One region of the Pseudomonas sp. NyZ201 genome, then DNA from elsewhere that is predicted to be linked to it. Evidence: riboswitches for the same ligand, from Rfam matches in the RefSeq annotation. Region 1 holds a riboswitch; each other region holds the start of a gene.

Region 1 (6,339 bases):
CACAGGAATCACAATCCTGCGCTCTACCAACTGAGCTACGCCCACCATAGCTGTACGCGCTTCTCAGCGCGGTGTTGCCGGCATTCCCGCTTCAACGTGCGACGGGAAAAGCTTGAATGGTGCGGACGAAGAGACTCGAACTCTTACAGCTTGCGCCGCTGGAACCTAAATCCAGTGTGTCTACCAATTTCACCACGTCCGCGTGAAGCATTTAAAGCAAAGGCGCCAGACTTTCATCAGGCGCCTTCTGGAATATGGGGTGGACGAAGGGAATCGAACCCTCGACCACAGGAATCACAATCCTGCGCTCTACCAACTGAGCTACGCCCACCATATTGCATGCTGCTTTTACTTGTGCCAAAGCTGCCTTTGATTGGCGCACCCGGCAGGACTCGAACCTGCGACCATCCGCTTAGAAGGCGGATGCTCTATCCAGCTGAGCTACGGGCGCACATTTAATCTGCTTTCGCTTGCGATTACAAATTAACTTTCGGCCGTACCGAACAAGCCAAAATCCGCTTATTCTGCCCGACCTTGCTAACCAGTGCTAGGCCCTGCCCGACAAGTGAGGCGCATCTTATAGACGCACTGAAATAGCGTCAACAGATTTCTCAAAAAAATTCATTTTATTGAAGGGCTTAGGCTATTTGCCGGACCAAGCGCCTTTGCCCTGCGCGCGGCTCATGAGAGAATGCGCGCTCTTTTTTTCTCTCGATGGTTAATCACCCGTCATGACTGCACAACTTATCGACGGCAAGGCGATCGCCGCCAGCCTGCGCCAGCAGATCGCCCAACGTGTCGTTGAACGTCGCCAGCAAGGGCTGCGCACCCCCGGCCTGGCGGTGATCCTGGTTGGCACCGACCCGGCTTCCCAAGTCTACGTTTCGCACAAGCGCAAGGACTGCGAGGAAGTCGGCTTCATCTCGCAAGCCTTCGACCTGCCCAGCAGCACCAGCCAGCAGGAACTGACCGACCTGATCGATCGCCTCAACGACGACGCGAACATCGACGGCATCCTCCTGCAACTGCCGTTGCCGGCCCACCTCGACGCCTCCCTGCTGCTGGAGCGCATCCGCCCGGACAAGGACGTCGACGGTTTCCACCCCTACAACATCGGCCGCCTGGCCCAGCGCATTCCGCTGCTCCGCCCGTGCACCCCGAAAGGCATCATGACCCTGCTGCAAAGCACCGGGCAGGACCTCTACGGCATGAACGCCGTGGTTGTCGGCGCTTCCAACATCGTCGGTCGCCCGATGGCCATGGAACTGCTGCTGGCCGGCTGCACCGTCACCGTTACCCATCGCTTCACCAAGGACCTCGCCGGCCACGTCGGCCGTGCCGACCTGGTGGTGGTGGCTGCCGGCAAGCCGGGCTTGGTCAAGGGTGAATGGATCAAGGAAGGCGCCATCGTCATCGACGTCGGCATCAATCGCCAGGAAGATGGCAAGCTGGTCGGCGACGTGGTCTACGAGACCGCCCTGCCCCGCGCCGGCTGGATCACTCCGGTGCCGGGCGGCGTGGGCCCGATGACCCGCGCCTGCCTGCTGGAAAACACCCTGTACGCCGCGGAAGAACTGCACAAGTAACCTGCCCGCGCGAATGAAAACGGCACCCCGCGCGGTGCCGTTTTTTATGCCCGGGCGAAAAGCGCAGGTTGACGAACGGTCATCCCGATGGTCAGATGCCGCCCGTTTCAGGTGTCTGCCGCCGCCGCGCGGCAGGTGAAACGGGAAGCCGGTGCGTCCTTGAGGACAAGTCCGGCGCTGCCCCCGCAACGGTAAGCGAGTGAAGCATTCAACAGGCCACTGTGCAGACGCATGGGAAGGCGAAGCGCTTCGATACCCGCAAGCCCGGAGACCGGCCTGGAGCATCACGACTGAAGAACGGATGCGTCAGTCATTTGGCAAACCTGCGGTGGGCGGGCACGAGCCGGTAGACTGGCGCGCGCTCGCCAGCTCCCTCCTGTGCGCTTCCCGAAAAGTCCTTTTCGAGAAGTCAATGAATACACGGTACATCCCCCTGATCGGCTGCCTGCTCGGCGGCAACGGCGGCGCCCTTGCGACGACGCTGGAACTCGATCGGCAAATCGTCTCGGCACCTGCGGTGGAATCCGACACCATCGCGCAGATGGCCCGCTATGGCAGCAAGATCGAAGTGGTGGAGCGCGAGCAGATCGAACGCGCCGGCCCCAGCGCCGATATCACCCGCGTCCTGCAGATGTTCGTCCCCGGCCTGTATGTTGCGCCCAAGCAGGGGCCTTTCGACTACGGCACCTATTCGCTGCTGGGCGGGCGCAACGACGACACCCTGATCATGCTCGACGGTGTGCGCCTGAACAATCGCCTCTACGGCGGCATCTACATCGATACCCTGCCCGCCGCGGCCATCGAACGCATCGAGGTGCTCAAGGGCGGCCAGAGCCTGTTGTTCGGCACTCAGGCGGTGTCCGGAGTGATCAATATCGTTACGCGCAATGCGCGGTCCCGGGAGGCCTCGGGCCAAGTCAACCTGGGCGTGGACAGCTTCGCCGGACGCAATGGCGATGCCCGTATCGAGCGAATCTTCAGCAACGGCTTCGGCGACCTTGGCCTGCTGGCCTATGTCAGCCACAACATTTCCGAGGGCTACCAGCCCTACCGCAGCAGCGCCATCAGCGCAACGGTCAGCGACCGCAAGCGCAGCTACGAGGTCAACACCTTCGGGGCCAAGGCCACCCAGGGTTTCGGCGACGACAGCCGCCTGGAACTGTTCTATCAGTACAGCGCGGCCAGCCTCGACTTCCTGCGCCCCGATGCCAACCGCAACACCACCAACGACCGTGTCCAGCAGATCGCCACGGCCACCTTCCAGCAGCATCTGAACGAGCACTTCAGCTACTTCGTCAAAGGCCACATGAACGACTGGGACACCCGCTACAACCGGGTCTACAACACCAGCGTCGGCGGCATCGAAGTGAAGAACCACAACGACTACTGGGGCTTCAGCGACTGGGGCGTGCAGGCCGAGGGAGAAGCCGTGCTGCCCGGCGGCCACACCCTGGTGTTCGGCAGCGACAACCAGTGGTTCAAGGGCAAGGACGATGTCTTGAAGATCGACCAGAACCAGGCCGAGGCCCACGCCCTCTATCTGCAACTGCGCCCCGAGATTGCCGCCCTGCCCGACTGGCATCCCAGCATCGGTGTGCGCCGCGAGCACCTGAGCGGTGGCGACAGCGCCACCGTGGGCATGTTCACCTCGCTGTACGACCTGACCGACAACCTCAAGCTGCGCGGCCAGTTCGGCTCGGCCTACAAGTTGCCCAACGCCGAGCAGTTGTACGTCAACGAGCCCGGCGACGAGATGGGCAACCCCAACCTCAAGCCGGAGAAAAGCCGCAACGCCGAACTGGGCCTGGACTACAGCAACCTGCTCGACGGCCAGCCATGGAGTGTCAGCGCTACGCTGTTCCATCGGCGCATCGAGGACCTGATCACTCTCGTCGATACCCAATGGGTCAACGGCGACGGCGAAATCACCGTGCGCGGCTTCGAGCTCGACGGCAAGGTGCAGCTCGACGATCGCTGGCAGCTGCAGGCGGACATGACGCGCAACCTGAGCGAATCGCGTAACGGCGCCACCATCAACAACATCCCCGGGTTCTTCGCCCGCAGCCGGGTCGGCTACGAGTCCGCCGACCGTATGTGGGGCGCCGGTGCGGCGATCCGCTATATCGGCAGCGTGGAAAGCCCGCGGGGGATCGACTACGGGCACTACAGCGTGGTGGATGCCGACGCTTATCGGTATCTCGATCTCCAGCGCCAGCATCGCCTGGCCCTGTTGCTGGAGAACCTGCTGGACCGGGACTACACCACCAGCATGGACAGCGGGTCGCGTCGGGTGGGGAACCTGGGAAGGCCGTTTACGGCTGAAGCGCGGTACACCTACAGCTTCTGATTTTGTGCTGTGACTGATGGCCTCATCGCTGCGGTGCGGCGGTCCGACAAGCCAGCTCCCACAGGTACTGCACAGGTCTCAAACTTTGTGCTGAACCTGTGGGAGCTGGCTTGCCAGCGATGCTTTACCAAGGAAACACCATGAACGAACAGGACATACCCACCCACCCCGACTGGTCGCATATCCCCGAACATGCCCGCCACGTCATGCTCTGCACCGGCCCGCGCTGTACCCTGCGCGGGGCGCTGAAGGTGTGGAAGACGGTACGCAACGAGCTGCTCGCCGCCGACCGGATCGAGACGAAAAACGGCGTGCTGCTGACCCGTACCCATTGCCAGTTCCCCTGCAACCTCGGGCCTATCGCCACGGTCTATCCGGACCGTTGCTGGTACCGCATCGCCAGCCACGAGGACGCCCGGCGCTTTGCCCGCGAGCATCTGGTCGGCGGGCAACCGGTCAAGGACCTGCTGCTCGAGCGAGGTACCCAATGAAACACAGCCTCTGGCTCGCCCTGCTGCTGGGCACCAGCGCCCAGGCCCTCGACTACCGCAACTGCGGCGAAGACTGGGCCCTGCGCCAGTCACCGCCCCAGCGCATCCTCGCCCTCAACCAGCACGCAGCCGACATGGTCCTGGCCCTGGAAGCCGGTCCGGCCCTGGCGGCGGTGAGCTATATAGATGACGACGCCAGCGCCCTGGCCGCCAATCACTATCGCGGCGTGCCGCTGTTGTCGCACAAATATCCCTCGCCGGAAGTGTTGTATGCCGGACGCTACGATCTGGTGATCGGTGGTTTTCAAAGCGCCTTCCGCGACGGCGTCGGCCCGCGTCGCGACCTGGCCCGCCACGGCATCGCCAGCTACCTGCTGGAAAATGCCTGCCCGGCAAAACCCGAGGCAAGCGGTTTCCAGGCCATCGAACAGGACCTGCGCACCCTCGGCCGGCTACTTGGCCGTGTGCCCCAGGCCGAACGCCTGATCGCCCGGCAGCATGCCGACCTGAAGGCAGCGCAGCAGCTCGCCGACGGGCACCCGGCACTCAAGGTCTTCTACCTGGACAGCGAAACACGCGGTCTCGACAGCGAAGGCAAGCAGGGTTTCGTCAGCGAGCTGATCGCCAGCGCCGGCGGGCGCAACGTCCTCGCCGACCTCGACCTGAGGCGCGTCACCGTGGACGCCGAAACCCTGCTGCAACTGGACCCGGATGTCCTGCTGCTGGCAGATGCCGTCTGGTCCACCGCCGCTGCCAAACGCGCGTACCTGGCCGGTCACCCGGCCCTTTCCCGCCTGCGGGCGGTCAGGGAAAAGCGCATGATCGACGTGCCGTTCACCCATCTGGTCGCCGGCGAACACAGTGCCCGCACGGCCCTGCACCTGGCCCGTGAACTGGCAAGGATCAACCACTGATAACCGACAGCCGATTCGGCTGCAAAATCGCCGCTTTCAGCTTTCCCGGCTGGGCACTTCATAGGCTTCAGCCGGGATTGCAGCGCCATCGGGAGGACAATGTCCGCATCGCCAACACCTGGATGCGTGCCCGATGCAAACAACAAATACGGTCCTGATGATCCGCCCGGCGCGATTCGCCTTCAACCCGGATACCGCCCGCGACAACCATTTCCAGAAACCGCTGCTGGACGCCGACAGCGCTCAAGACAAAGCGCTGGAGGAGTTCGACGGCTATGTCGATACCCTGCGCCAGCACGGCGTCGAAGTGCTGGTGGTGCAGGACACCCCGGCACCCCATACCCCGGACTCGATCTTTCCCAACAACTGGTGGAGCAGCCACGCCGACGGCAGCCTGGTGCTCTACCCGATGGAAGGCCGCAACCGCCGCCTGGAACGGGACAAGGGCGTGCTGCGTGCACTCGACGAACGCTTCGCCATTCGTACCACCATCGACCTCAGCCCGCTGGAGCAAGCGGATATCTTCCTCGAAGGTACCGGCAGCATGGTTCTCGACCGCGAACACCGCATCAGTTATGCCTGCCACTCCGGGCGCACCCACGGCGAGGCCCTGCGCGAGTTCGCCGAACGCCTCGATTATCGCCTTTGCGTGTTCCACGCCGTCGATCGCCAGCAGGCACCGATCTACCACAGCAACGTGATGATGAGCGTCGGCCGCCAGCTCGCCGTGGTCTGCCTCGACGCCCTGCCCAACGCCGCCGAACGCTACACCCTGGAACGCAGCCTGCGCGATACCGGCAAGGACATCCTCGCCCTGGACTTCGACCAGCTCGAAGGCTTCGCCGGCAACATGCTCGAAGTCCATGACAAGCATGGCCAGCCGCTGCTGGTGATGTCGCGCAGTGCCTGGAACTCGCTGAACCCGGCGCAGCGCCGACAGGCCGAGCGCCACAGCCGCCCGGTGGTAGTGAATATCGACCATATCGAACGCATCGGTGGCG
Region 2 (6,339 bases), 810 kb from region 1:
CAGAGGCCACGCTGCTGGGCCTCGACCAGGCGCTCGGTGATATCGCGCAAGGCTTCGGGATTATGCTGCTGGACGAATTCTCGGGTCGCCGGGTCGAGCACATAGGCATCGGCCAGCGCCTGGTAATGGTGATCGTCGATCAGGTGGGTGGTGGCATCGAAGGCGAACAGGTTGTCCACCGTCGCCGCCAGTTCGAAGGCGCCCTTGTAGCCATGGCGCTTGACCCCGTCGATCCACTTGGGATTGAGCGCGCGGGCACGGATCACCCGGTTCAGTTCTTCCTTGAGGGTGCGGATGCGCGGGCGCTCCGGCTGGCTGTGATCGCCGTGATAGCTGGCGACGCCCTGCCCGCCGAGGCTTTCCACCGCCGCGAGCATGCCGCCCTGGAACTGGTAGTAGTCGTTGGAATCGAGCAGGTCGTGCTCGTGGTTATCCTGGTTCTGCACCACGGCCTGCACCTGGCTCAGGCGTCGGGCGAACGGCGCCCGTGCCTCGGTACCGTCATCGGCGCCACCGTAGGCATAGCCGCCGTGATTGAGGTAGACCTCGGCGAGGTCCTCGCGGCTGTGCCACAGGCGTCCGTCGATGGCGTTCTGCACCCCCGCTCCGTAGGCGCCGGGCTTGGCGCCGAACACCCGCCAGCCGGCCTGGCGCCGCGCCTGCTCTGCGTCCAGGCCGCTGGCGAGCAGTTCGGCGTGCTCGCTGCGCACCCGCGCCGCCAGGGGGTTCATGTCGTCCGGCTCGTCCAGCGCCGCCACCGCCTGTACCGCCGCGTCGAACAGTTTGATGAGATTGCCGAAGGCATCGCGGAAGAAGCCGGAGACGCGCAGGGTCACGTCCACCCGAGGGCGGTCCAGCAGGCTCAGCGGCAGGATCTCGAAATCGTCGACCCGGTGACTGCCCGCCGCCCATACCGGACGCACGCCCATCAGGGCCATGGCCTGGGCGATATCGTCACCGCCGGTGCGCATGGTCGCCGTGCCCCAGACCGACAGGCCAAGCTGGCGCAGATGGTCGCCGTGATCCTGCAGGTGACGTTCGAGAATCAGGCTGGCCGAAGTGAAGCCCAGGCGCCAGGCGGTGGCCGTGGGCAGGTTGCGCACATCGACGGTATAGAAGTTGCGCCCGGTGGGCAGCACATCGAGACGCCCGCGGCTCGGCGCACCGCTGGGGCCTGCGGGGACGAAACGCCCTTCGAGGGCCGACAGTACGCCGTGCATTTCCGCCTCGCCGCAGGCGTCCAGTTGCGGCGCAACACGCTCGGCCAGCGCCTCCAGCACCGCGCGCACATCGTTCCACTGCGCGTCGTCCGGCACCGCCGGCTCGCCGGCAAGGGTCTGCTCGATCAAGCGTGCCGAAAGCATTTCCAGACGCTCGCGGGTATCCCCCGCCGTGCGCCACGGCGCGTCGTCGAGGTTCGCCAGCCATTGTGGTCGGGGCCCGTGCCAGGGCTCGCCCAGCTCGCAGTCCAGCGGATCGAAGCCCAGCGCCAGGGCGCGGGCCAGCGCCCGCGGCAGGCTGGCGTTGGCTCCGCGACCGTCGCCACGGGCTACCCGCAGCAGTGCCGCCAGGGTATCGATGCGCAGCCGGCCCGTGGGCGACTCGCCGAACACATGCAGGCCGTCGCGAATCTGCGATTCCTTGAGGTCGCACAGGTAGGTATCCAGGCGCGGCAGCCACACTGCGGCATCGTCCAGCGCGCCGTCCAGTTGCAGCTCGCGGTCGATATGGTTGTCGCGCACCAGTTGCAGGATCTCCTTCTGCAACTCCACGGCACGTCGCGGGTCCAGCAACTGCGCCTCGTAGTATTCGTCGGCCAGGCGCTCCAGGTTGCGCAACGGCCCGTAGGTCTCGGCACGGGTCAGCGGCGGCATCAAATGATCGATGATCACCGCCTGGGTACGACGCTTGGCCTGGGCGCCCTCACCCGGATCGTTGACGATGAACGGGTAGATATTCGGCAGCGGCCCGATCAGTGCATCCGGCCAGCAGCCCGCCGACAGCCCGACGCCCTTGCCCGGCAGCCACTCCAGGTTGCCATGTTTGCCGACATGGATCAGCGCATCGGCGGCAAAGCCATGGCGCAGCCAGAAATAGAAGGCCAGGTAGCCATGGGGCGGGACCAGGTCGGGATCGTGATAGACCGCACTCTGGTCGAGTTGATAACCCCGCGCCGGCTGGATGCCGACAAAGGTCAGGCCCAGGCGCAGGCCGGCAATCATCATCCGCCCGCCACGGAACATCGGGTCCGCCGAGGGTTCGCCCCAGCGCTCGCGCACCGCCCGCTGGTTGGCCTCGGGCAACTGCGCGAAGGCCGCCAGGTAGTCATCCAGGGCCATGCTTTGCATGCACGGGCGCTGGTCGAGGCTGTCGAGGTCGTTGCTGACGCCACCGAGCAGGTCGTGGATCAGCCGGGTGCCGCTGTCCGGCAGCTCGCCCACCGGGTAATCCTGCTGTTTCAGGGCACGCAGGATATTCAGCGCCGCTGCCGGGGTATCCAGGCCGACACCGTTGCCGATGCGGCCATCCCGGGTCGGGTAGTTAGCCAGTACCAGGGCCACGCGCTTCTGCCGGTTGGGCAGGCGCGCCAGCGCGCACCAGCGCCGCGCAAGCTCCGCAACGAAGTCCATGCGCTCGGGCTGCGGCCGGTAGCAGACCACATCGGACTGGCTGCGCTCGCTGCGCCAGGCCAGGTCCTTGAAGCTGATCGGTCGGGTGATGATGCGCCCGTCCAGTTCCGGCAAAGCGATGTGCATGGCCAGGTCGCGGGCGCCGAGGCCTTGCTCGCTGGCCTGCCAGCCGGGTTCGTTGTCCTGGGCGCAGATCGCCTGCAGCACCGGGATATCGCGGCGGAACGGGCGCAGGTGCGGCTGTTCCGGGCTCGACTGGGCGAAACCGGTGGTGTTGATGATCAACGCCGCATCGGTTTCGTCCAGCCAGTCCTCGACCTGGGCCAGGCAGCCGGCCTCCTTCAGGCTGGCCACGGCGATCGGCAGCGGATTCAGCCCGGTGTTTTCCAGCCGCTGGCACAACACATCGATAAAACCGGTGTTGGCCGCTTGCAGATGGGAGCGATAGAACAGGATCGGCACAACGGGTCGCCCGGCGTGCCAATCGGCGCGCCAGTGGGCCATTCCGGCCTCGGCATGACGCGGGTGATACAGGCTGGTACGCGGCAGTTGCCGTGGTTCGTCCCAGGGGTAATCGCGCCCCAGCCAGGAACTGGCGAGGCAGTTGAACAGGTTCAGGGCATTGGCCTTGCCGCCCTGGCGCAGGAAGTGCCAGAGGCGCTCGGCCTGCTCGGCTGCGACGTTGCCCAGGCTGCTCAGCTCCGGGTCCGGGCGATCGTCACCCGGGACCAGGATGAGCTTCACGCCACGGGTCGCCAGTTCGACAAGCTGCTCGACGCCATAGCGCCAATAGCCGATGCCGCCGTGCAGCGACACCAGGATCACCCTGGCGTGGCGCAACACCTGGTCGACGTAGAGGTCGACCGAGGCGTGGTTCTGTACCTGCATGGGGTTGGCCAGGCGCAGGCTGGGGTAATCCTCCGGCAGCTCGCGGGCGGCTTCCGCCAGCAACGCCAGGTGCGAATCACCGCTGCAGAGAATCACCAGTTCGGCCGGGGTCTGGCCGAGGTCGGCAATGCTGTCGTCCGGCACGAAGCCGCCGGGCTGGGTCCGCAGCAGGTGCATGGATCAGGCGCCCAGGGCCGCGCGCAGCCGCGCTTCGAGGGCCGAGGCATCGAGGTCCTGGCCAATCAGCACCAGGCGGGTGATGCGCGCTTCGTCGCTGCGCCAGGCGCGGTCGAAATGCTTGTCGAAACGGCTGCCCACGCCCTGGATCAGCAGGCGCATCGGCTTGCCCGGAATCGCCGCGAAGCCCTTGACGCGCAGGATGCCGGTCTCGCTGACCAGTTGGGTCAAGGCGTCGAGCAGTAGGCTTTCGTCGGCTTCCGGCAGGTCGAGGGAGATGGAGTCGAAGGCGTCGTGGTCGTGATCGTCGTGGTCATCGTCGCCGTCATGGTGCGAATCATGGTGGGTGCGGCGGCCGTCGATATGGGCCTCGGACTCGGCCCCCAGGCCCAGCAGCACGTCCAGCGGCAGCACGCCCTTGCTCGCTTCGACCACCTTGACCGCGGGCGGCAGCTCTTCCTCGACCTCGGTACGCACGGCGGCCAGGGCTTCAGGGGCGATCTGGTCGCACTTGTTGAGAATCACCAGGTCGGCGCTGGCCAGTTGGTCGGCGAACAGCTCGTGCAGTGGCGATTCGTGGTCCAGGTTCGGGTCAAGCTTGCGCTGGGCATCGACCTGGTCGGGGAAGGCGGCGAAGGTGCCGGCGGCCACGGCCGGGCTGTCGACCACGGTGATCACCGCATCGACGGTGCAGGCATTGCGGATTTCCGGCCACTGGAACGCCTGGACCAGCGGTTTGGGCAAGGCAAGGCCGCTGGTTTCGATGAGGATCTGGTCCAGGTCGCCACGGCGCGCCACCAGCTCGCGCATCACCGGGAAGAACTCTTCCTGCACCGTGCAGCACAGGCAGCCGTTGGCCAGTTCGTAGACGCGGCCGTTGGCCTCTTCCTCGGTGCAACCGATGCTGCATTGCTTGAGGATTTCGCCATCGATGCCCAGCTCGCCGAACTCGTTGACGATCACCGCGATACGGCGGCCATTGGCGTTGTCGAGCATATGGCGCAGCAAGGTGGTCTTGCCCGAGCCGAGGAAGCCGGTGACGATGGTAACGGGAAGTTTGGCCAGTGTTTTCATGTCGGATGCCCTTGGCAGCATGGCGGGCATGGGGACGGAGGCCAGGCACCGTGCGGTCTGGACGCGTTCGCCACCGGATCACCCCGCCCGGTTAATGTGGAATCTGGTCGAGGCAGGTCTCCTGGCTTGCATTGTGTCCTCGGGACGCCATCGACGCCTTCCCGCCTTATATAACCGGCAGTGGCAATGGTCGGTGGGCTCAACGCCTACAGTTGCGGGGGCAGCCGCGGCTTCGGCACCGCGTTCCCGTCTTAGCTCCGACCCGTGTCGGAGAACCTCGAACCGGCAAGGCTACGCAGTGCCCGGAGGGCGGTCAACCGCTGTATTGACGGATGTCAACGCGCGTGATTTCCTAACGCAATTCGTTTGGGTGCCTTTTTATTGCAAAAGGTGAAACGGGAAACCGGTGCGCGGTGGTCTTCAAGACCGTGGCAAGTCCGGTGCTGCCCCCGCAACGGTAATCGAGGAAAACGTCTGATCCACTGTGCCAGCAGTCCGGCATGGGAAGGAGACGCCCAGGCCCATGGCCCCTTGAAAGCCCGGAGACCGGCCCACGACCGATTTGACCAAACCCGCGGTGGGCGGGCGACGTTGCACTCCTGGACTTCCATGCCCCGGAGTTCTTCGCGCTTGCCTGTTGCCACGACAACTGCAAAAGGAAAGCGCCATGCCCGTCACCACCACCGCCAGTCACGCCAGCACTACCTCCACCACCCTCAGCCAACGCGTCGTCGCTGCCGTCAGCGCCTCGGTACTGGGCCTGTGCCTGGTCTATTTCGCCGGCTTCTCGCATATCGAAGCGGTGCACAACGCCGCCCACGATACCCGCCACAGCGCCGCCTTCCCTTGCCACTGAGGTCGCATCATGTTCACTCGCATTGCCCGTACCGCGGGCTTTACCGGGCTGCTCGCGGCCTTGCTGCTGACCGTGCTGCAAAGCTTCTGGGTCGCGCCGCTGATTCTCCAGGCGGAAACCTACGAGGGCTCTGCACCGGCTGCCGCCCATGAGCACGAGCATGCCGACGCCGCCGCTGGCGAAAGCCATCACCACGACGCCGAAGCCTGGTCGCCGGAAGATGGCTGGCAGCGCGTGCTGTCCACCACCGGCGGCAACCTGGTGGTCGCGGTAGGCTTCGCCTTGTTGCTGGCGGGCATGTACACCCTGCGCAGTCCACGCAGCATCGGTGCCGGCGCGCTTTGGGGCCTGGGCGGGTTCGCCGTGTTCTGCCTGGCGCCGAACCTCGGCCTGCCACCGGAACTGCCCGGCACTGCGGCCGCAGACCTGGCCCAGCGCCAGTTCTGGTGGGTTGGCACCGCCGCTGCCACCGCTGTCGGCCTGGCACTGATGGTGTTTGCCGGCAACTGGGTGCTGAAAATCGCCGGTCTGATTCTGCTGGCAATTCCCCATGTGATCGGCGCGCCGCAGCCGGAAGTGCATGAAAGCCTGGCGCCGGAAGCCCTGGAATCGCAGTTCATTGTCGCTTCGTTGCTGACCAATGCCGGTTTCTGGCTGGCCCTGGGCCTGATCAGCGCCTGGCTGTACCGGCGGCAGTCCGCCTGATGGCCGTCC
Region 3 (6,339 bases), 2.7 Mb from region 1:
CGCACATCCACGTGCTGGCCGTAATAGCTGTAGGGCCAGCCATAGAAGGCTCCATCCTGCACCGAGGTGATGTAGTCCGGTACCAGGTCACTGCCGATCTCGTCGCGTTCGTTCACGGCGGTCCATAGCTGTCCGCTGTGCGGCTCCCAGGCCAGGCCGTTGGGGTTGCGCAGGCCGGAAGCGAAGATCCGGTGCTGGCCGGTGGCCGGGTCCACTTCCCAGATCGCCGCACGTCCTTCTTCCTTGTCCATGCCGTTCTCGGCCACGTTGCTGTTGGAGCCGACGGTGACGTAGAGCTTGCTGCCGTCCTTGCTGGCGATCACGTTCTTGGTCCAGTGGTGGTTCAGCGGCCCGCCCGGCAACTCGGTGACCGGCTCGCCGGTGCCATTCAGCGAGGTGGCGCCCTCCTGGTACTTGAAGCGCAGCAGGCGGTCGGTATCGGCAACGTACAGGTCATTGCCGACCAGGGCCATGCCGAAGGGTGAATTGAGATCCTTGAGGAATACCGTGCGGGTTTCCGCCACGCCATCCTTGTCAGCATCGCGCAGCAGGGTGATGCGGTTGGCGCTGGGCACCCCGGCGCCGGCCTTGGCCATGACCTTCTTCATCACCCAGCCGCGGATGCCCTTGCTGTCCTCGGGCTTCTCCGGCGCGTTGGTTTCCGCCACCAGTACGTCGCCGTTGGGCAGGACATACAGCCAGCGCGGATGGTCCAGGCCATCGGCGAACGCGGCCACCCGCGTGCCCTGGGCCGCCTTGGGCGTGCTGCCGTCGGGCCAGCCCACCGCCGGGGCGATGTTCACCGTGGGGATCAGGGTCTTGTTCGGCTCCGGCAATTGCGGCGAAGGGCCGCTGCCATCCGTGACCTGGAGGCGGGCGGATTCGCCGCAGGCGGTCAGGCCGGTGGTGATGGCCAGCAGGATGGCGAGGCGCAGGGTGGGCATGGTCTGACTCCTTGGGAAGATCCTAAGAAGTCAGAGATTGAATCATGCAGGGAGGTTCAATTACCGGGGACCGCTCCAAGGCAGCCCAAAGTATTTCAGGCCTGCTTCAGGAGCAGCGCCACTCCCGGATAGTACTGCCCCACCTCGTCATGCAACTTGCGATACCCATACGGAAAACACCAGGCAATCGCACAGGCGGTGTGCTTTTGCAGATCGTCCACCAGGTCCTGCAACTCCTCCGGGCTGGCATGCTGCCCCAGCTTGCTCGGGCTGACGAACAGTGCCGCGATCTTCAACTGGCTCGGATAGGCGATGGCCTTGGCCTGCGTGGCCGTCTCCTGCAGCGCCCCGTCCAGGTCCAGGCGTCCGACCCTGGGCCAGCGCTGCTGGGCGTGCAGGTAGGCGGATTCATCCTTGCTGGCGATCAGCAGGTCGCAGTGCGCGGCGCGGTCGCCGTCATCCCGCTGTTTCTTGCTCTGGTAACCCTGCAAGGTCACCAGCTCGGCCTGCCAGAGCGCCGCCGAAAACAGCCCCAGGTTGCCTTGCATCCCTTGCCAGTACGGACCTTCGTTGTCGCCCAGGGTCTGGTTGAAACGTTCGATGCATTCGCCCCAGCGTTCAAGTGCCGGACGCAGGAACTCCAGGCGAGGATTATTGATGATCAGGCCTTGCATGCTGCTCTCCTTGGTCATTGTTGTACGAGCTACAGCTACAGCGAAAAATCATGGCAATGTGATATCACTGGCTTGGAGTGTGGCACAACGTGAAAGTTGCGCCGTTGGTCGCAATGTGATGGGTGTCTCCAATTGACGCTCCGGGCCCAACCCTCTAACCTTCGCGACGTGTTTCAGGTGCCCCGTGACTGCAAGGTCGACCGGGTGAAACAGGGAAGCCGGTGCGACTCCGGCGCTGCCCCCGCAACGGTAAATCGAGTCAAGACCGCGCATGGCCACTGGGTGTTCGAACCCGGGAAGGCGCCCGGTCAGGATCGCCCGGCGATCCGCTCGTGAGCCCGGAGACCGGCCTGCAAACAGTCAACGGCACCACGGCGGGTGGTGCGCGGTTCTCCGGGCCCTTGCGCCCGGTGCCAGCGCGTCCCTCCGTGCCCCCATCCCCTCAGCTGTCGCCGCTTGGCGTCAGTGGCCCGCGGAGACCCCCGATGAGCGAATCCCCCGAACGTGACCAACGCCACCTGGCGCGCATGCAGCGCAAGAAGGCGGTGATCGACGAGCGTATCGCCAATGCCCCCAACGAATGCGGCCTGCTGCTGGTGCTCAGTGGCAACGGCAAGGGCAAGAGCAGCTCGGCCTTCGGCATGCTCGCCCGGGCCATGGGCCACGGAATGCAATGCGGCGTGGTGCAGTTCATCAAGGGGCGCAATGCCACCGGCGAGGAACTGTTCTTCCGGCGCTTTCCCGAGCAGGTGCGCTATCACGTCATGGGTGAGGGGTTCACCTGGGAAACCCAGGACCGCCAGCGCGATATCGCCGCTGCCGAGGCTGCCTGGGAAGTGTCCCGACAACTGTTGCGCGACCCGCAGATCGGTTTCGTCGTGCTCGATGAACTGAATATCGCCCTCAAGCACGGCTACCTCGACCTCGACAGCGTGCTCGCCGACCTCCAGGCCCGCCCGCCGATGCAGCATGTGATCGTTACTGGTCGCGGCGCCAAGGACGAAATGATCGAGCTGGCCGATACGGTCACCGAGATGGGCATGGTCAAGCACGCGTTCCAGGCCGGCATCCGCGCGCAGAAGGGCGTCGAACTATGAGCGACACCCGGCATTGCCCGGCGGTGCTGATCGCCGCGCCGGCTTCCGGCCAGGGCAAGACCACCGTCACTGCCGCCCTGGCCCGCTTGCATCGCAACCAGGGGCGCAAGGTCCGCGTGTTCAAGTGCGGCCCGGACTTTCTCGACCCGATGATCCTCGAACGGGCCAGCGGTGCCCCGGTGTACCAGCTCGACCTGTGGATGGTCGGTGCCGAGGAAAGCCGGCGCCTGCTCTGGGAAGCGGCGGGCGAGGCCGACCTGATCCTGATCGAAGGGGTGATGGGGTTGTTCGACGGCACGCCGTCCAGCGCCGACCTCGCCCGTCACTTCGGCGTGCCGGTACTGGCGGTGATCGACGGTACCGCCATGGCCCAGACCTTCGGCGCCCTGGCACTGGGCCTGGCCCGTTATCAGCCCGACCTGCCCTTTGCCGGCGTGCTCGCCAACCGGGTTGGCTCGCTGCGCCATGCACAACTGCTCGAAGGCAGCCTGACCGAAGGCTTGCGCTGGTACGGCGGCCTGTCCCGGGAAACCGGGATCGAGTTGCCGAGTCGCCACCTCGGCCTGGTCCAGGCCAGCGAACTGACCGACCTCGACCTGCGCCTCGACGCTGCTGCCAAGGCCCTGGGTGATAGTTGCCAGTCCTCCTTGCCGCCGCCCGTGGCCTTCGAGCAGCCCGCTCCCCGGCCTATCGAGCCCATGCTGGAAGGCGTGCGCATCGCCGTGGCTCGTGACGAAGCCTTTGCCTTCACCTATGGCGCCAGCCTCGACCTGCTGCGGGAGATGGGCGCCGAGCTGCGCTTCTTCTCGCCGATCCATGATGGCGAACTGCCGGACGCCGAAAGCCTGTACCTGCCGGGCGGCTATCCGGAGTTGCATCACCATGCCCTGGCCGCCAACGCACCGATGCTGGCGGCGATCCGTGCCCATCACCAGGCCGGCAAGCCGCTGCTGGCCGAATGCGGTGGCATGCTTTACCTGCTCGAAGCCCTGACCGATGTCGCCGGCGAACGGGCCGAACTGGCCGGCCTCCTGCCGGGCGAGGCGAACATGCAGAAGCGCCTTGCCGCCCTGGCATTGCAGAGCGTGGAATTGCCGGAAGGCACGCTGCGCGGCCATACCTATCACCATTCCCTGACCAGCACCGCACTGGAGCCCATCGCCCGGGGCCAGAGCCCCAATGGCGGGCGCGGCGCGGAAGCGGTGTACCGTATCGGCCGGCTGACGGCCTCCTACGTGCACTTCTACTTTCCGTCCAACCCCGCTGCGCTGGCGGTGCTGCTGGCGCCATGAACGAGCACGCCTACAGCGAGGCCGAGCGAGCGGCCATCTACCGGGCCATTGGCGAACGTCGCGATATGCGTCATTTCAGTGGTGGCGAGGTGGCGCCGGAGCTCCTTGCGCGCCTGCTCGAGGCGGCGCACCAGGCACCCAGCGTCGGCCTGATGCAGCCCTGGCGTTTTATCCGCATCACCCAGCGCGCGTTGCGCCAGCGTATCCAGGCCCTGGTCGAGGACGAGCGCCTGCGCACCGCCGAGGCCCTCGGCCAGCGCTCCGACGAGTTCATGCAACTCAAGGTGGAAGGCATCAACGATTGCGCCGAACTGCTGGTGGCGGCGCTGATGGACAAGCGCGAGGCACATATCTTTGGCCGCCGCACCCTGCCGGAGATGGACCTGGCCTCGCTGTCCTGCGCGATCCAGAATCTCTGGCTGGCCGCCCGCGCCGAAGGCCTGGGCATGGGCTGGGTGTCGCTGTTCGATCCGCAGGCCCTGGCCGACCTGCTGCACATGCCCGCCGGGGCCAAGCCCCTGGCGATACTCTGCCTCGGCCCGGTCCATGAGTTCTATCCGGCGCCTATGCTCGCGCTGGAAGGCTGGACCACGCCCCGGCCGCTGGCCGACATGCTGTTTGAAAACCAATGGGGAGAAGCCGAATGAGTGTGGCCTTGCTGACCGTGGCCGGGGTGGCGCTGGATGCGCTGCTGGGCGAGCCGCGGCGCTGGCATCCGCTGGTGGCCTTCGGCCGTTTCGCCGGGCGCCTGGAACAACGCTTCAATTCCGGCGGGCGCGGCTGGCGCAGTCATGGCGTCACGGCCTGGTTCCTTGCGGTGATTCCGTTGACCCTGCTGGCGACCGCGTTGTCCTGGTTGCCTTATATCGGCTGGCTGGTGGAGATTCTCGCGCTGTACTGCGCCCTTGGCCTGCGCAGCCTTGGCGAGCATGTGCAGCCGGTGGCCGATGCCCTGCGCGGCGGCGACCTGGACGAGGCGCGCAAGCGGGTCGGCTACCTGGTCAGCCGGGAAACCGCCGAACTCGATGAGACCGCCGTGGCCCGCGCTGCCACCGAATCGGTGCTGGAGAATGGCAGCGATGCGGTATTCGCTGCGCTGTTCTGGTTCGTCATCGCCGGCGCGCCGGGCGTGGTGCTCTATCGCCTGAGCAACACCCTGGACGCCATGTGGGGTTACCGCAACGAGCGTTTCGAACGCTTCGGCTGGGCGGCGGCGCGGATCGACGATGTCCTCAACTATGTGCCGGCGCGGCTGGTGGCGCTGACCTACGCGCTGCTCGGCAAAACCCGTCTGGCGCTGAAGTGCTGGCGCCAGCAGGGCCCGAAGTGGGACAGCCCGAATGCGGGGCCGGTGATGGCTTCCGGCGCCGGTGCGCTGGGTGTCGAACTGGGTGGTTCGGCTGTCTATCACGGCGAGCTGCACGAACGCCCGCAACTAGGCGAAGGCCCGCCAGCGGACGCCGGCGCCATCGAACGCGGCTGGCAACTGGTCTGCAAGGGCGTGTGGCTGTGGTTGCTGCTGCTGTGCCTGGGAGCGGAATTCTATGCTTGAACACGGTGGCCGCCTGCTGCGGGCGATCGAACACTACGGTATCCCCCGTAAGGACTGGCTGGACCTGTCCAGCGGCATCGCGCCCTGGGCCTTCCCGGTTCCCGAAATTCCCTTGCGCGCCTGGGCACGCCTGCCGGAGACCGATGATGGTCTGGAGCAGGCCGCCGCTGCCTACTACGGCGTCAGCACACTGCTGCCGGTGGCCGGTTCCCAGGCGGCGATCCAGGCCCTGCCGCGCTTGCGGGCGCGAGGCAACGTCGGTGTGGTTTCGCCGTGCTATGCCGAGCATGCCGCTGCCTGGCGCCGGGCCGGGCATCATCTGTCGGAACTGGGCGAAGATCAGGTCGAGGCGCGGCTGGATGATCTCGACGTGCTGGTGCTGGTCAATCCGAACAACCCCACCGGACGTCTGTTCGGCCCGGAAACCCTGCTTGGCTGGCATGAGCGCCTGGCCCGGCGGGGTGGCTGGCTGCTGGTGGACGAAGCCTTCATGGACAACACCCCGGCCCACAGTATTGCGGCGTTCAGCCAGCGGCCGGGGCTGATCGTGCTGCGTTCGTTCGGCAAGTTCTTCGGCCTGGCCGGGGTGCGCCTCGGTTTCGTGCTGGCCGAAACGGCGCTGTTGCGCGCCCTGGCGGAAGAGCTGGGGCCTTGGTCGATCAGCGGGCCGACCCGGGTCCTCGGGCAGGCGAGCTTCGCCGACAGTGAAAGCCAGCGCGTGCAGACCGAACGCTGCGCCACCGCCAGCGCCCGTCTCGCCGCCTTGCTGGCGTCCGCCGG

The links. A riboswitch is a leader RNA that binds a small molecule or an ion and turns the genes downstream of it on or off. The one in region 1 is predicted to bind cobalamin.
Region 2: it holds a riboswitch for cobalamin, as region 1 does, so the genes downstream of both, cobW (cobalamin biosynthesis protein CobW) here and ACPFMA_RS18730 (TonB-dependent receptor plug domain-containing protein) in region 1, are expected to answer to the same signal.
Region 3: it holds a riboswitch for cobalamin, as region 1 does, so the genes downstream of both, cobO (cob(I)yrinic acid a,c-diamide adenosyltransferase) here and ACPFMA_RS18730 (TonB-dependent receptor plug domain-containing protein) in region 1, are expected to answer to the same signal.

Annotation. Positions count from the first base shown of each region.
Region 1 is NZ_CP187557.1:4,218,890-4,225,228, forward strand. Features, by position in the region: tRNA gene ACPFMA_RS18705 (tRNA-His) at 1-45, opposite strand, end outside; tRNA gene ACPFMA_RS18710 (tRNA-Leu) at 118-202, opposite strand; tRNA gene ACPFMA_RS18715 (tRNA-His) at 256-331, opposite strand; tRNA gene ACPFMA_RS18720 (tRNA-Arg) at 375-451, opposite strand; gene folD (bifunctional methylenetetrahydrofolate dehydrogenase/methenyltetrahydrofolate cyclohydrolase FolD) at 732-1,586, shown strand; cobalamin riboswitch at 1,679-1,880, shown strand; gene ACPFMA_RS18730 (TonB-dependent receptor plug domain-containing protein) at 1,999-3,933, shown strand; gene ACPFMA_RS18735 ((2Fe-2S) ferredoxin domain-containing protein) at 4,074-4,424, shown strand; gene ACPFMA_RS18740 (ABC transporter substrate-binding protein) at 4,421-5,338, shown strand; gene ctlX (citrulline utilization hydrolase CtlX) at 5,472-6,339, shown strand, end outside.
Region 2 is NZ_CP187557.1:3,411,420-3,417,758, forward strand. Features, by position in the region: gene cobN (cobaltochelatase subunit CobN) at 1-3,695, opposite strand, end outside; gene cobW (cobalamin biosynthesis protein CobW) at 3,699-4,769, opposite strand; cobalamin riboswitch at 4,864-5,064, opposite strand; cobalamin riboswitch at 5,121-5,339, shown strand; gene ACPFMA_RS15155 (CbtB domain-containing protein) at 5,437-5,625, shown strand; gene ACPFMA_RS15160 (CbtA family protein) at 5,635-6,330, shown strand; gene ACPFMA_RS15165 (cobalamin biosynthesis protein) at 6,330-6,339, shown strand, end outside.
Region 3 is NZ_CP187557.1:1,512,610-1,518,948, forward strand. Features, by position in the region: gene ACPFMA_RS06975 (PQQ-dependent sugar dehydrogenase) at 1-944, opposite strand, end outside; gene ACPFMA_RS06980 (hypothetical protein) at 1,040-1,618, opposite strand; cobalamin riboswitch at 1,777-1,986, shown strand; gene cobO (cob(I)yrinic acid a,c-diamide adenosyltransferase) at 2,104-2,715, shown strand; gene ACPFMA_RS06990 (cobyrinate a,c-diamide synthase) at 2,712-4,007, shown strand; gene bluB (5,6-dimethylbenzimidazole synthase) at 4,004-4,654, shown strand; gene cbiB (adenosylcobinamide-phosphate synthase CbiB) at 4,651-5,559, shown strand; gene cobD (threonine-phosphate decarboxylase CobD) at 5,552-6,339, shown strand, end outside.